2 regions of the Neisseria perflava genome follow, and region 2 is predicted to be linked to the other one. Evidence: predicted binding sites of a transcription regulator. Region 2 holds the regulator's gene; the other holds the start of a gene.
The links. The regulator FNR, encoded in region 2, switches genes on or off when oxygen is low (the NO sensors DNR and NnrR bind a similar motif). The targets are predictions, from matches to a motif close to TTGATNNNNATCAA.
Positions count from the first base shown of each region.

Region 1: a site for FNR is predicted at 5,521-5,534, ahead of CYJ98_RS00240 (universal stress protein). Genes of this name have one in related genera too.

Region 1 covers NZ_CP136962.1:48,814-56,862, forward strand. Annotated here, with positions in the region: gene CYJ98_RS00220 (NCS2 family permease) at 1-1,310, opposite strand, end outside; gene miaB (tRNA (N6-isopentenyl adenosine(37)-C2)-methylthiotransferase MiaB) at 1,540-2,862, opposite strand; gene CYJ98_RS00230 (hypothetical protein) at 2,936-3,331, opposite strand; gene hemL (glutamate-1-semialdehyde 2,1-aminomutase) at 3,530-4,813, shown strand; gene CYJ98_RS00240 (universal stress protein) at 4,892-5,356, opposite strand; gene CYJ98_RS00245 (tRNA threonylcarbamoyladenosine dehydratase) at 5,543-6,319, shown strand; gene CYJ98_RS00250 (hypothetical protein) at 6,333-6,800, shown strand; gene CYJ98_RS00255 (segregation and condensation protein A) at 6,893-7,804, shown strand; gene brnQ (branched-chain amino acid transport system II carrier protein) at 7,801-8,049, shown strand, end outside.
Region 2 covers NZ_CP136962.1:150,432-158,480, forward strand. Annotated here, with positions in the region: gene argF (ornithine carbamoyltransferase) at 129-1,124, shown strand; gene CYJ98_RS00665 (TraB/GumN family protein) at 1,224-2,210, opposite strand; gene CYJ98_RS00670 (DUF1289 domain-containing protein) at 2,249-2,494, opposite strand; gene CYJ98_RS00675 (hypothetical protein) at 3,106-3,438, opposite strand; gene hemN (oxygen-independent coproporphyrinogen III oxidase) at 3,570-4,991, opposite strand; gene fnr (fumarate/nitrate reduction transcriptional regulator Fnr) at 5,154-5,888, shown strand; gene CYJ98_RS00690 (CysB family HTH-type transcriptional regulator) at 5,975-6,925, opposite strand; gene CYJ98_RS00695 (OmpA family protein) at 7,368-8,049, shown strand, end outside.

The DNA of each region.
Region 1 (8,049 bases), 100 kb from region 2:
TAACCTAAGAACCAGAATTTCAATGCCCACAACACGGCGACAATCCATACCATAGGCGGTACGTCTTGGGTGCGGTTGCACAAGAGTTTGATGAGTGCGTAGCTGATAAAGCCAAACGCAATACCGTCGGCAATCGAGTAGGTAAACGGCATGAAGACGATGGTCAGGAATGCCGGTGCGGCTTCGGTCATGTCATCCCAATCGATTTCGCGCGCGCTACGCAACATTTGTGCGCCAACATAGAGCAGGGCGGGGGCTGTAGCGAATGCAGGAATGCTTTGAACCAGCGGGGAGAAAATCAGACAGGCCAGCATCAGTACGCCGACGGTAACGGCAGTCAGGCCGGTACGGCCGCCGGCAGAAACGCCTGCCGCGCTTTCAACATAAGGGGTGGTAGAAGAAGTACCCAAGGCGGCGCCGGCGATAATGGCGGTAGAGTCGGCAAGCAGGGCGCGTTTCAAACGCGGCAGTTTTCCGTCTTGCAACAGGCCTGCGCGGTGGGAAACGCCGACCAAGGTGCCAGTAGAGTCAAACAGGTCAACCAGGAAGAATACAAAAATCACGCTGACCATGCTGACGGTGAATAAGCCTTTAAAGTCCATCTGCATGAAGGTTGGCGCAATGCTCGGAATTTCGCCGACCACGCCTTTGAACTCGCTCAAGCCCAAGATGGTGGAGATAGCGGTCAGCGTCAGAATGGTGATGATGATGGAGCCTTTAACGCGGAAGTGGCCAAGTGCAACCACCATGACAAAGCCTGCCATCGCTAGCAGGGCGGTAGGCTGGTGGATGTCGCCCAAACCGACCAATGTGGCAGGATTGGCCACAATCACGCCTGCGCCTTTGAGCGCAATCAATGCCAAGAAGAGGCCGATACCTGCGGCAATCGACATTTTCAAGCCCATAGGCAGGGCGTTGACCAGCATTTCACGCACTTTAAAGAAGCTGAACAGGATAAAAATGATGCCTGAAATGAAAACGGCACCCAAAGCCACACGCCAGTCCACGCCCATGCCTTTGACGACGGCAAAGGTAAAGTAGGCGTTCAAGCCCATGCCCGGCGCGAGGGCGATCGGGTAGTTGCCGACAAAACCCATCACGAAACAGCCGATGGCGGAAGCGATACAGGTGGCCACAAATACTGCGCCCATATCCATGCCGGTTTCGCCCAAAATCAGGGGGTTGACGATGATGATGTAACACATGGCGAGGAAGGTGGTCAAACCGGCCATGATTTCAGTGCGGACGTTGGTCTGATTGGCACTCAGGTTGAACAATCGTTCCAAAACGCTTTGATTTGAAGAACTCATTTAAAAATATTCCTTTTGGGAAAGCCGCTTGCGGGACGGCATCGTCGGATTGGTCTGCAAAAAGTTTGGTTTTTGGCCTTAACTTCTCAACAGATAAGGGAATTTTCGGGCGGTATTATACTGAAAAGCCTTTTGTTCGGGTAATAAAAATACATGAATCAGATAATGCCGGGCCGAACCAAGATAAAGGCCGTCTGAACAGTTTCAGACGGCCTTTGTTTGTGTGTGCTTATACCGGTTTGCCTTTCAGGGAGAAGGTGTAGGCTTCGGTGATTTCCAGATCTATCATTTGGTTGATCATGTCGGGTGTGCCGGTAAAGTTGACCACGCGGTTGTTGGCGGTACGGGCTTGCAGTTGGTCAGGGTCTTTTTTGGAGATACCTTCAACCAAGCAGCGTTGAACCGTGCCGATCATGGTTTGGTTGATGCGCGCGGTTTCGGCTTCGATGACTTCGTTCAAAGCTTCGAGGCGGCGCACTTTTTCTTCGTGCGGCGTGTCGTCGTGCAGGTTGGCGGCAGGCGTGCCAGGGCGCGGACTGTAAATAAAGACGAAGCTCAAGTCGAAGGCAATGTCTTTCACCAGTTTCAAAGTTTGCTCGAACTCGCGCTCGGTCTCGCCCGGGAAGCCGACGATAAAGTCGGAGCTGAGACACAAATCAGGACGGATGGCGCGCAGTTTGCGGATGATGGATTTGTATTCCAAGGCGGTGTAACCGCGTTTCATCGCGCTCAATACGCGGTCGGAACCGCTTTGAATCGGCAGGTGCAGGTGGGAAACCAGCTTCGGCAGGTCGCGGTAGCACTCGATAATCGCGTCGGTAAATTCGCGCGGATGGCTGGTGGTAAAGCGCAGGCGTTCGATGCCGGGGATTTCGTGGACGATGCGCAACAAAGTGGCAAAGTCGCAGATTTCGCCGTTTTCCATTTCGCCGCGATAGGCATTGACGTTTTGGCCTAAGAGGTTGATTTCTTTAACGCCTTGTTGCGCCAAACCGGCAATTTCAGTCAATACGTCGTTAAGTGGGCGGGAGAATTCTTCGCCGCGGGTGTAAGGGACGACGCAGTAAGAGCAGTATTTGGAGCAGCCTTCCATAATGGAAATGAATGCCGAACCGCCTTCTACGCGCGCAGGCGGCAGGTGGTCGAATTTCTCGATTTCGGGGAAGGAAATGTCGATTTGAGACAGGCCGGTGGTTTCTTTGTCGACGATGAGTTTGGGCAGGCGGTGCAGCGTTTGCGGACCGAAAACCACGTCCACATACGGAGCGCGTTTGACGATATTTTCGCCTTCTTGAGAGGCAACGCAGCCGGCAACGCCGATGATGAGGTCGGGATTTTTTTCTTTGAGCGGACGTACGCGGCCTAAGTCGGAGAAGACTTTCTCTTGCGCTTTTTCACGCACGGAGCAGGTATTGAACAAGATGATGTCGGCGTCGTCAGGTTGGGTAACCTGCTCGATGCCGCCGTGTTCTTCGGCGAGGACGGACAGCATTTTTTCGCTGTCGTACTCGTTCATTTGGCACCCGAAGGTGCGGATAAATACTTTTTTCATGGTTTGTTTTGATTGACTTGCTTGTTGTAAAAGGGTTCAAACGGCCTGTGAAATACTCGGGCCGTCTGAAAAATTATTCTTCCGCCTTTTTCTGCTTTTTGGCGTGTTCGATGAATCTGTCAGCTTCGGCGTCGGTCAAAATCCAGATTTCGCGGACGAGGCGGCTTTCTTCGTTGTATTTGAATGCAACGGCTTTGCCGGTTTGATTCAGCAGGCGGCCCATCGGAATGAAACGGTCGTTTTCATCGTGGATTTTGGTGAAGCGGGTGATTTGCAGTTTGGCCGCGTTGCCGTCCACAATGCCCAAGGTCAGCAGGCGCGTCCAAGAAAAACCGCCTTTGCTGACTTTCAGATAAGGCAAATCGACAGTCTTTAAAACGGCCACATCCATATCGTCAGGCAGGCTGCGTTGTGCATGGACGAGGGAGGACGCCAAAAGGGCGAGGCTGAGTATGAATCCGCGTAACATGATGCTTTTCTTTTATTGTTTCAATAGGTCGCGGATTATAGCACAAGCAGGAAAAATGTGGATAGAGTGTTTGTTTTTAAAGAATAATTTTGATTTTGCGCCCGATTCTTATTTTGAAGCTTGGGCCGTCTGAAAAGGATTTGGTGTTAAAATGGCTCCGATTTGATTTTCAGACGACCTCTTACGAAAGAATTGACTATGAACCGTAATGAAAGCTTGTTCAACCGCGCCAAAGCCATTATTCCCGGCGGCGTGAACTCTCCTGTGCGCGCATTCGGCAGCGTCGGCGGCGTACCGCGCTTTATCAAAAAGGCAGAAGGCGCATATGTTTGGGACGAAAACGGCACGCGTTATACCGACTATGTCGGCTCTTGGGGCCCTGCGATTGTCGGCCATGCCCATCCTGAAGTCATTGAGGCCGTACGCGAAGCAGCATTGGGCGGTTTGTCGTTTGGTGCGCCGACTGAAGGCGAAATTGTCATTGCCGAAGAAATCGCTAAAATCATGCCGTCCGTCGAGCAGCTGCGCCTTGTCAGCTCCGGTACGGAAGCAACGATGACCGCTATCCGTTTGGCACGCGGTTTTACCGGCCGCGACAAAATCATCAAGTTTGAAGGCTGCTACCACGGCCATTCCGACAGCCTGTTGGTGAAAGCAGGCAGTGGCCTGCTGACGTTTGGCAATCCTTCTTCCGCCGGCGTGCCTGCCGACTTTACCAAACACACTTTGGTACTTGAATACAACAATATCGCCCAACTGGAAGAAGCCTTTGCGCAAAGCGGCAATGACATTGCCTGTGTGATTTTGGAGCCTTTTGTCGGCAATATGAATCTGGTTAGGCCGTCTGAAGCCTTTGTCAAAGCCTTGCGCGAATTGACTGAAAAACACGGTGCTGTGTTGATTTACGATGAAGTGATGACCGGCTTCCGCGTGGCGCTGGGCGGCGCGCAATCTTTGCACGGCATCAAACCTGATTTGACCACCATGGGTAAGGTGATCGGCGGCGGTATGCCTTTGGCGGCGTTCGGCGGCCGTAAAGACATTATGGAATGTATTTCCCCGTTGGGCGGCGTGTATCAGGCAGGTACATTGTCCGGCAATCCGATTGCGGTTGCAGCCGGTTTGAAAACGCTGGAAATCATTCAGCGCGAAGGCTTCTATGAAAACCTGACTGCCTTAACCCAACGCCTTGCCAACGGTATTGCCGATGCGGCTAAAGCACATGGCGTTGAATTTACGGCGGACAGCGTGGGTGGTATGTTTGGTTTGTATTTTGCCAGCCATACGCCGCAAAACTATGCTGACATGGCGCGTTCCAATATCGACGGTTTCAAACATTTCTTCCACGGTATGCTCGACCGCAATGTCGCATTCGGCCCGTCAGCTTACGAAGCCGGTTTTGTTTCCGCCGCGCATACGCCTGAGCTGATTGACGAAACCATTGCTGTGGCACACGAAGTGTTCAAAGAAATGGCAAAATAAAAGCTGAAGCTGTCATGTGAAAAAAGGCCGTCTGAAAAATATTCAGACGGCCTTTCGCTATTTTAAATCAATGCTTGATTATGCTTCTTCGGCTTTGCTGCGGATAATCAGCAGAGGCAGGTGGCTTTGACGCATTACGGTCTCGGCGAAGCTGCCCATCAGCAGGTGCATCAGGCCGGTGCGGCCGTGTGTGCCGAGTACCAGCAGGTCTGCGCCGTTGTTGTCGGCGTAGTCAACCAAGTCTTGCGCCATTTCGCGCGCGCCTTTGTTGGCAACCAACAGGTGTTTCACGATGTTTTCAACGCCGCTTTCACGCGCTGTTTTTTCTGCGAAATCCAAAACTTCGTTGCCTTGAGCCACTGCAGCGGCTTCGTAGCTTTCGTGTTGCAGGAATTCAGGAGCCAAAGCCATGTATTCGGCAGGGTTGGCAACGTGAACCAAAGTCAGTTGGGCTTTGTTGAGGCTTGCCAGTTCGGCGGCGTGTTTCAATGCATTGAGGGAGGTCTCGCTACCGTCAACGGCTACAACCAGATGTTTGTACATATTTATTCTCCTTTTGCGCCGAGTAGCGGCACTTTCGTTTAATATGAAATCAGAACTTGTCTGAATGTGAAACGATTATAAACTCTTTCGGGCGGGTACAACAGCCCATCTGCTTTCAAGTATAATGTCTGTCCGAATCGCCTGTCGCGTTTTTCATTAATTTATTGATATATCACAAGGTTACTTATGCAGGACGCCGCTTTTCTTTCTTCTCGCCGCTTTGGCGGTATTGCCAGACTTTACGGAGACGAAGCACTGGCGCGCTTTTCGCGTGCGCATGTGTGCGTGGTCGGTGTCGGCGGCGTTGGCTCGTGGGCGGTGGAGGCTTTGGCGAGGAGCGGCATCGGTCGTTTAACGCTGATTGATTTGGACAACGTTGCCGAATCCAATGTCAACCGCCAATTGCACGCTTTGACCGATGATTTCGGTAAGGCAAAAGTTACCGCTTTGCGCGAACGCATCGCCCAAATCAATCCGCAATGCGAAGTGACGGAAATTGAAGATTTTGTGACGGAAGACAATCTGGACGAGCTTTTCAGACGGCCTTTCGACTTTGTCATCGACGCCATCGACCAAATCCGTGTCAAAGCGGCGATGGCGGCATATTTCGTGCGACATAAACAACCGTTTATTATCAGCGGCGGTGCGGGCGGACAGAAAAATCCGGCTTTGATTCAAACCGCTGATTTGAGCCGCGTTACCCACGATCCGTTGCTTTCCAACTTGCGCTACACCTTGCGCAAACGCTACGGCTTCAGCCGCGATACCAAAGAAAAAATGCGCGTGCCTTGCGTTTATTCAACCGAGAATATTACGCCGCCGCAATCCGGCGAAGCGTGTTCGACCGATGCCGCGCCGCAAGGTTTGTCCTGCGCGGGCTATGGGGCGAGTATGCTGGTAACGGCTTCGTTTGGGCTGTATTGTGCGCAAGCTGCGGTGGAGCATATCGCAGGGCGGAAGTGAGGGGTAGGGGAAGATGGTGAAGAGCCGATTTTTTAAAGCCTACTTTATCGCCAGTCTGATTTATGCGGTATGGTTCGGCGTGTTGATGTATGCCGTCGATCCGATGTTTCTCGATGTGATGGAATGCAATACGCTGCCGGGCGATTATTTGTGTGTGCAAAGCGGTTATACCCGCCCGTTCACCACTTTTCTTTATCCGTTTCTGTCTATCGTGATCTTCAGCCTTGTGCACGCCGGTATCATGAAATGGCGCAAACGCCGTTCGGTTAAAATGATTTGGTTTTTGGTCGGCTGCGAAAGTTTGCTGTTGTCGGCTTTGATGGTGGCGATGTTGGCGAGGGATGGTTTTGTGTTTTCCCGCGATATCGGCTCGGTACTGATGGGTACGGTTTTCGCCAGCCTGCCGCTGTTGGGCATGGCCTTGGCTCAGACCTTTGCCGTCGCCATCGTTTCTTTGCAAATCAATCGTAAAAACCGCTGATTTTTATATTAAAAACGGATCGTCCTTGTTTCAGACGGCCTTTTGTTGATGAAACTTCTTACTAAACTTAAAAAGAAAAAGACCCTTTAACCATGCCTTCAGAACACCTTATTTCTTCCACTGCTGCAACGCCGTCTGAACATACCGTTGCGTGGGTGTTCGGTCAGCCTGTTACCGATGTGCCGCAGGATTTGTTTATTCCGCCCGATGCGTTGAAGGTGGTATTGAGCAGCTTCCAAGGGCCGTTGGATTTGCTGCTGTACCTTATCCGCAAGCAAAATATCGATGTCCTCGATATTCCGATGGTGAAGATTACCGAGCAGTATCTGCACTATATTGCCCAAATGGAAGCGTATCAGTTTGATTTAGCGGCGGAATACCTGCTGATGGCGGCAATGCTGATTGAAATTAAATCGCGCCTGTTGTTGCCGCGTCCTGAAGAAGTTGAGGATGAAGAGGCGGATCCGCGTGCCGAGTTGGTGCGCCGTCTGTTGGCTTACGAACAAATGAAGCTGGCGGCTCAGGGCTTGGACGCGTTGCCACGCGCCGGACGTGATTTTGCTTGGGCGTATTTGCCGCTGGAAATTGCGGTCGAAGCGAAGTTGCCGGAAGTGTACGTTGCCGATTTGACGCAGGCTTGGTTGGGTATTTTATCGCGTGCCAAGCATACGCGCAGTCATGAAGTGGTGCGGGAAACCATTTCCGTGCGCGCGCAGATGACGGCGATTTTGCGCCGTTTGAACGAAAGCGGTATCAGTAAGTTTAGTGATTTGTTTAAGCCGGAGCAGGGCGCGACATATGTGGTGGTCAATTTTATTGCATTGCTGGAATTGGCCAAAGAAGGCTTGGTGCGTATCGTACAGCCTGAAAATTATGGCGAAATCGAAATCAGCCTGAAAGACGGTTTGGAAACAAACGAAGCCGAAATGCTTTCAGACGGCCTTGAAATCGATGAAACCGATGAAGCCGATAACGGGTATTTGGAAAAAGAGAATTTAAGATGAATTCGACGACAAGTCGCAGCAAGGCCTCTTTATGGGCGGTGGGTTTGATGCTGTTTGCGCTGTTTTTCGGCGCGGGTAACTTAATTTACCCGGCTTATTTGGGGCAGCAGGCAGGCGAAAACTGGCTTTCGGCAATGTTCGGCTTTTTGTTGACCGGGGCGGGGTTGCCACTGCTGGGCGTGATTGCCGTCGGCTATTCCGGCTCGCGCGATGTGGAAGCGCTGGCTTCCCGTGTTGCGCCTTGG
Region 2 (8,049 bases):
AAGAGGCTGCATTAGGGGCAGGCTTCGCACGCTGAAAAATTGAGTAGCAGAAGGTCGGGGAAACCCGGAAAAATCTGCATGGAGAAAAATGTTGGGCAATGCCCACGCTAGAAAAAGAGAAATAAGACATGAGCCTGAAAAACCGCCATTTTTTAAAACTTTTGGATTTTACGCCGGAAGAAATTACCACCTATCTCGACCTTGCAGCCGAATTGAAGGCTGCTAAAAAAGCAGGGCGCGAAGTGCAGCGGATGAAGGGGAAAAACATTGCTCTGATTTTCGAGAAAACATCAACCCGCACCCGTTGCGCGTTTGAAGTGGCCGCACGTGATCAAGGTGCAGGGGTAACTTATCTGGAGCCGTCTGCCAGCCAAATCGGGCATAAGGAAAGCATTAAGGATACGGCGCGTGTTTTGGGGCGGATGTTTGACGGTATCGAATATCGCGGCTTTGGACAGGATGTGGTGGAAGAGCTGGCCAAGTATGCAGGCGTACCTGTATTCAATGGTTTGACCAACGAGTTCCACCCGACTCAAATGCTAGCTGATGCGCTGACGATGCGTGAGCATAGCAACAAACCTTTGAACCAAATTGCGTTTGCCTACGTCGGTGATGCGCGTTACAACATGGCCAATTCGTTGCTGGTGTTGGCTGCAAAACTGGGCATGGACGTGCGTATTGGTGCACCGAAAAGCCTGTGGCCGTCTGAAAACATTATCGAGACGGTGCAGGCTGTTGCCAAAGAGACCGGCGGACGGATTCTGTTGACGGAGAATGCTCAGGAAGCCGTGAAAGGCGTGGATTTTATCCATACCGATGTGTGGGTCAGCATGGGCGAACCTAAAGAGGCTTGGCAGGAACGTATCGATTTGCTGAAAAATTACCGCGTTACGCCTGAATTGATGGCGGCGGCGGAAAATCCGCAAGTCAAGTTTATGCATTGCCTGCCTGCTTTCCATAATCGCGAAACCAAAGTCGGCGAATGGATTTATGAGACATTCGGCCTGAATGGTGTGGAAGTAACGGAAGAAGTCTTTGAAAGCGAAGCCAGTATTGTGTTTGATCAGGCAGAAAACCGGATGCATACGATTAAAGCGGTGATGGTAGCGGCATTGGGCGATTGAGTTTTGCGCTCAACACTGCTTACTGCTTCATTTAATAGAGATTAAATAAAGGCCGTCTGAAAGAAAGATTTTCAGACGGCCTTGTTGTTTGATTGGGGTTTATTGCCAAATCAGGACTTTGGGTTCGGGCGTTACTTGATAGCCTTCTTGGCGCAATAGTTCGATTAAGCCTTTTTCGCTGGGTAAATGGGCAATGCCGACAGCAAAGAGGGTGCTTTGTTTGGCGGATTGCTTGCGGATTTCAGGCAGCCATGCCTGGTTGCGGCGGATCAGGAGGTCGTTTTTCAGCCAATCGGACATGGCTTTGGCGTACTTGGTATCAACAAGTTTGAGGGTGCGCTGTTCGGTTTCTTCCAAAAGTGGAATGAGTTCTTCAAAGCGGCCGTCTGAATAGGCTTGATGGAGTTTTTTGATATCTTCGGTTTCTTCTTTATTGGTTTTAATGCTGGCTTTCAGAAAGTTGAGCATGGTCTCTTCAGGCTGTGCTTTGAAGATTGCGGAAACTTCGTCCAAGCTTTCTAATGAACCACGCGGTTTGTTGATATTGACTGCTGCGTTGGTCAGCAACATATCTGCACCGGTTTCTGCGCTATATCCTTGGGGAAATGAACTGCCGACAAAGACTAATGCCGCCCACGGATGGAGTTTGTCGGCAATTTGGGCAATGGGTCGGCTTTCTTCATTTTTTGAATAGATTTCTTGTAAAAGACGGAAATCTGTTTTGCCAAGCTTGCGGCTAAGCGGTTCGGTACTCATGACTTCTTTGAAGTATTTTTGATACATTCTTTTTGTTTCCGGACTGCTGTCCGGCAATGCGTCAACTTCTGTGGTCAGTTGGTCGGTGGATTGCAATAGTTTGAGGGCATCGGGAGACAAGGTTTGATTGGTTTGCCCCATGTGGATGGTGCCGAGCAGATAGGAGTCTGGTTGGCCTTCTTTGCTGATTTTCCAAACATTGCTGGTCAGTTTAGGCTGTTGCCAGTTGAGTTCGGCAGGTTTGTTGTCGGATGAAGTTGCGGAGGGTTTGCAGGCACCCAAGGCGAGGGCGGTCAATGGCACAAGTAGGCAGGCAAGCAGTTTTTTCATGTTTTTCCTTATTGTGGTGTGCGGTAGGCAAGGGCAATTTAGAAATCGAGCAGGTTTTGAACCGGATGTTCGCCCGTGTCGGGCTTTTCTGTTTTGCGGTTGCGGATTTTGGCTTTCCTGAGGGATAGAAGGTGCATGACTTGATGCTTTTGGCTGTCGGTCATCTGGAGCCAGTACAAGCGCTCTTCCCGGCTGCGCAGGCAGCCTTTGCAATAACCTTTGGCATTGGCTTCGCAGACACCTATACAGGGACTGGGGATGGGGAAAAAATCAGGTTGTTCCATATTTTAAAAGTGTTTGAGACAAGAGACCGGACAAACCAAAATTGCAGACTGCATTCGTATTTATCTAAACACGATCGGTGTATCCAGCAGGGTTCCTAATATCCAATTGAGTTGATCATTTCAATAAGTTTATATCTGCCAACCTAGGCATAAAAAACCTAAGAGAAACCATAAATATATCGCAGAAGAAGTCAGTATCTTCCCTATCGTCAGATTTTTCCAATAAAACCCAAGTAAGAACATTATAAAAATTAAAGGAATTCCAATATAAATATAATATTTAAGCAAACCTAATTCACTGAACACGTTTATAACAGAATAGAGACCGACAAATCCACCTGACCAAAAAACAATTATTGCCGGCCCTAAGAAAATGGCTGTTATTAAATGAGGGAGGAGTAAGATTTTTATCCATTCTTTATATTTGTTATTCATTTTATATCTTGTACTGCAATGGTATCGTATCGATTCAAATGGGGGAGCAAAGTGTTTAGTAACATCTCCAAGAACAATTACGGTATGTTTGGCAGAATCATGTTTTAATACATATTTGGAGTTCTGCTATTTTTTGATTTTCAGACGACCTATGTGTAGCCCCAACTATCTGCATTTTATGACTTAATCAGTTTGCGCAAAGACTGATTGTTGTATTTGATATCGGCAATCAGCCGGTCATATTGGTGCATTCTACGGAGCGAGCGGGTAATCAGATAGACCGAGAAAATAATCAAGCTGATGTTCATCAGACTGACCAGTACGAGCAAAGGCCAAACATCAACGGCCTCGTACCATTTCGATGTCGCAATCAGCGCACTGAAAATAGACAAAGGGAGTGCGAAAACGGCAATACCTGTACGCATGATAGCAAGTGCCGTGCGTTTTTCAGCAAGGAGAAGCTGTACTTGATTGATGCTGAGGATATCGTTTTGCTGTTCGGTAACCATAGGATACGCGCCTATACAAATTAACTTTGAATTCTGATAAAGCGGAAAATATGGTTTTATGTTACCCGAAAGTATTGAAAATAAAAACAAAGGTCGTCTGAAAATTTTCAGACGACCTTTCCCATTTCTGTTTATACGGTTTGCGAGTATTTGGCTTTGGTTTCTTTATGGCGCAAATGGTAGTCGAACACCATGGCGATGTTGCGGATCAGGAAACGGCCCTTCGGCGTAACGGTCAGGCCGTGCGGTTTGAGGCGGACCAGACCGAGGGTTTCCAGTTGTTTCATATCTTCCAGTTCCGCTACAAAATAGCGGCTAAACGGAATGCCGAACACGCTTTCGTAAATTTGATAATCAAGCGAGAAGCGGCACATCAAATCCTGAATGATGTTGCGGCGCAGAATGTCGTCTTGATTAAGCTGGTAGCCGCGCATAATCGGTAGATATCCGGCATCGAGTGCGGCGTAATAGGCATCGATGTCGCGCTCGTTTTGGGAGTAGGTGCTGCCGATTTTGCCGATAGAGGAGACGCCGATCGCCACCAAGTCGCAGTCGGCATAGGTCGAGTAGCCTTGGAAGTTGCGTTGCAGGAAGCCTTCTTTGAGGGCGATGGAGAGTTCATCATCAGGTTTGGCAAAGTGGTCCATACCGATGAAAACGTAGCCGCGCTCAGTCAGGGTTTGGACGCAATATTGCAGCATATCGAGTTTTTCTTCGCTGCCGGGGACAACATTGGTGTCGATACGGCGTTGCGGTTTGAAGATATGCGGCAGGTGGGCGTAGTGGTAAAGGGCAAGGCGGTCGGGATCGAGGGATAAGACCGTATCGATGGTGGTTTTGATGCTTTCGGTGTTTTGGTGCGGCAGGCCGTAAATCAAATCGACGCTGACTGATTTAAACCCGGCTTCACGCGCGGCATCAATCACTTCTTTGGTTTCTTCGTAGCTTTGGATACGGTTGACGGCTGCCTGCACTTTAGGGTCAAAGTCTTGAATGCCTACACTCATGCGGTTGAAACCGAGTTTGCCCAACTTGAGGACGGTTTCGCGGCTGACTTTGCGCGGGTCGATTTCGATGGAGTATTCGCCGTTGGGGATGAGCTGGAAGTATTTGCGGATCATTTCGAAGACGCGTTCGAGTTGGTCGTCGCTCAGGAATGTGGGCGTGCCGCCACCGAAGTGGAGCTGCGCGAGCTGGTGTCTTCCGCCTAAATGCGGTGCCAGCAATTCCATTTCTTTTTCCAGATACTGGATATAGGCATCGGCACGGCTTTTGTCTTTGGTAATGATTTTATTGCAGCCGCAGTAATAGCAGATGGTATTGCAGAAGGGAATGTGGATGTAGAGTGAAAGGGGTTTGTTGAGCGCGCCCATGTTGCGCAGGTTTAAAGCTTGGATATATTCGGCTTCTTTAAAGCCTTCATGGAAGCGGTCGGCGGTCGGATAGGATGTATAACGTGGACCGCTTGATGGCAAACTGGCAATCAATTCGCGGTCGAATTCCGGTAATTCATTGTTTGTGTTGGTGTTATTTGAGATGGGGATGATTTTCATGGTCGGGGCTTGTAGTATGAAGTAAGGAAATTAGGGAAAATTTTAGTCAAAATTTCGATAGTTTGGTAGAATGCCTCATAATGATATGCCGACTTTGACATGGGTCAATAGTTATTCGGCTTAATCAGGGATTGAGAGAACTAAGCAAATTAAAGGTGCGTTATGGCTACACACAATGCAACACATCAAATGAAAACCTTGTGTTCCACATGTTCTTTACGCGAGCTGTGTTTGCCTGTCGGACTGATGCCTAACGAATTTTCACAATTAGACGCGGTTATTCGTCAAAGCCGCCGTCTGAAAAAAGGTGAATACCTGTTCCGTGCCGGCGAGCCGTTTACCTCTTTGTTTGCCATCCGTGCGGGCTTCTTTAAGACAACAGTCGCCAGCCAAGATGGACGAGATCAGGTAACCGGCTTTTTTATGTCGGGCGAGCTGATCGGTATGGATGGGATTTGTTCCCATATTCACAGCTGTGATGCTGTGGCTTTGGAAGACAGCGAGGTATGCGAGCTTCCGTTTACACATATTGAAGAACTTGGACAGGATATTCCCAGTCTTCGTTCTCACTTTTTCCGCTTAATGAGTCGCGAAATTGTTCGAGATCAGGGCGTTATGTTGCTTTTGGGCAATATGCGCGCTGAAGAGCGATTGGCGGCATTCTTGCTCAACTTGTCCCAGCGTCTCTATTCACGAGGTTTTGCCGCTAATGATTTTATTTTGCGGATGTCGCGTGAGGAAATCGGCAGCTATTTGGGGCTGAAACTGGAAACAGTCAGCCGCACCTTGTCTAAATTCCATCATGAAGGCTTGATTTCGGTTGAACACAAGCACATCAAAATCTTAGATGCGACAACCTTGAAGAAAATGGTTTCCGGTTGTTCGCACGCTATCTGAATCTTAGGCCGTCTGAAATATTTCAGACGGCCTTTTTAACAAGAATTAAAGAATAATTGTTAAGTTACGCAAGTGATAGTCAGATATTAAATTGAAAAATCTTCAACAACCGGCGTGTACAGAATGCGGTTGACTACTTCTCTGGTCAGTTTCGGTGCAAACATCTGGATAAAGTCATACGCGTAACCGCGCAGGTAGGTATCGGTGCGTAAGGCTATCCAAGTGGGTGACGGTTCAAATAAGTGTGCCGCATCAATCAGCTGTAAATCTTGATCGACTGCGGGATCGTACGCCATTTTCGCCATTAACCCAACGCCCAAACCTAAGCGGACATACGTCTTCAATACATCTGTATCGGCAGCCGATAAGGCAACATCAGGTTGCTCAATATGCGCTTTATTAAATGTACGCGCAATGCTGCTGCCGGAATTAAAAGCAAATTCGTAAGTAACCAGCGGAAAAGAAGCCAAATCTTCAAGGCTTAAAGGATTGCGGCAGTCCAAAAGAGGGTGGTCATGCGGAACAATGACGGCATGGTTCCATTCATAGCAGGGCAGTTTGCCCAACTCAGGATGATCATCAATCTGTTCGGTAATAATTGCCAAATCAGCTTCGCCGCTGCTGACCATTTGCGCAATGGCAGAAGGGCTGCCTTGTTTGATGGTCAAATTGACCTTGGGGTAGTTTTTGACAAATTCCGCAACGATTTTGGGCAAGGCATAACGCGCCTGGGTATGCGTTGTCGCGATGGTCAGCGAGCCGCTGTCATGATCGGTAAACTCGCTGCCGATATTTTTAATGTTTTGTACATCGCGCAAAATTCGTTCCGAAATTTCTAACACGGCTTTGCCCGGTTGCGAAACGGAAACCACACGCTTGCCGCTGCGGATAAAAATTTGGATACCCAATTCTTCTTCAAGCAGGCGGATTTGTTTGGAAATGCCGGGTTGGGATGTAAAAAGCGCATCGGCAGCCTCGGAGACATTCAGATTGTGCCGGTAAACTTCAAGGGCGTAACGTAATTGTTGCAGTTTCATGGTAGCAGTATCGGATACGTTGTTATTGTGGATTTTGTGCGACAAACGGTCTGTAATTTAACATATTTTGCCCGGTTTTGCCCTGAGTTTTGAAAACGCTTGTTTTTAATGAAAATATCTTTTAATGATATGAAAACAGGAAATCTGTGAATGAAAGGGGGATGAAGTTTTGTTGTTTTTGTACAACTTGGAGCGGGTGAATTGGCTGATTTTGCCCTAAATTAATGACACAAGATTGATTTTTCGGCATGATTAACTACTAGGAAGCAGGCACTTCATAATTGTTTGAAGGCATCGAGTATTGACAGTTTGCCTTGCGCTTCTTTATAGTGCAACCTGATATATCCGATTTGCCGCTGTTTTGATACTGCGGCCTGTATATTGGTACTTTGCAGCGGTTGCTTTCCTAGTCCGCCGCATAACAATTTGATGAGGGAATAAAATGACCAAACAGCTGAAATTAAGCGCATTGTTCGTTGCCTTGGTTGCCTCTGGCACCGCTATGGCCAGCGAAGCGCATACCAAACACGGTTACACCGTAAGCAGCCAATCTCAAGAAATCGTCCGTAACAACTACGGCGAATGCTGGAAAAACAGCTACTTCGACAAAGCTACCCAAGGCCGTGTTGAATGTGGTGACCGCGAAGCAGTTGCTCCTGTACAACAAGCTCCTGAGTATGTTGATGAAACTGTTTCCCTGTCTTCTAAAACTCTGTTCGGCTTCGACAAAGACAACCTCCGTCCTGAAGCTCAAGAAAACCTCAACGCTTTGGCCCAACGCCTGAGCAACGAAAGCGTACAAACCGTACGTGTTGAAGGTCATACCGACTTCATGGGTTCTGAACAATACAACCAAGCTCTGTCTGAGCGTCGTGCCAACGTAGTTGCTAACTACTTGGTAGGCCGTGGCGTTGCTTCTAGCAAAATCTCTGCAGTAGGTCTGGGCGAATCTCAAGCTCAAATGACTGCTACTTGTGAAGCTGAAGTTGCTAAACTGGGCAAAAAAGTTTCTAAAGCTAAGAAACGTGCTGCTCTTATCGCTTGTATCGAACCTGACCGTCGCGTTGATGTTAAAATCCGCAGCGTTGTTACTCGTCAAGTTGCTCCAGGTCAAACTATCGAAG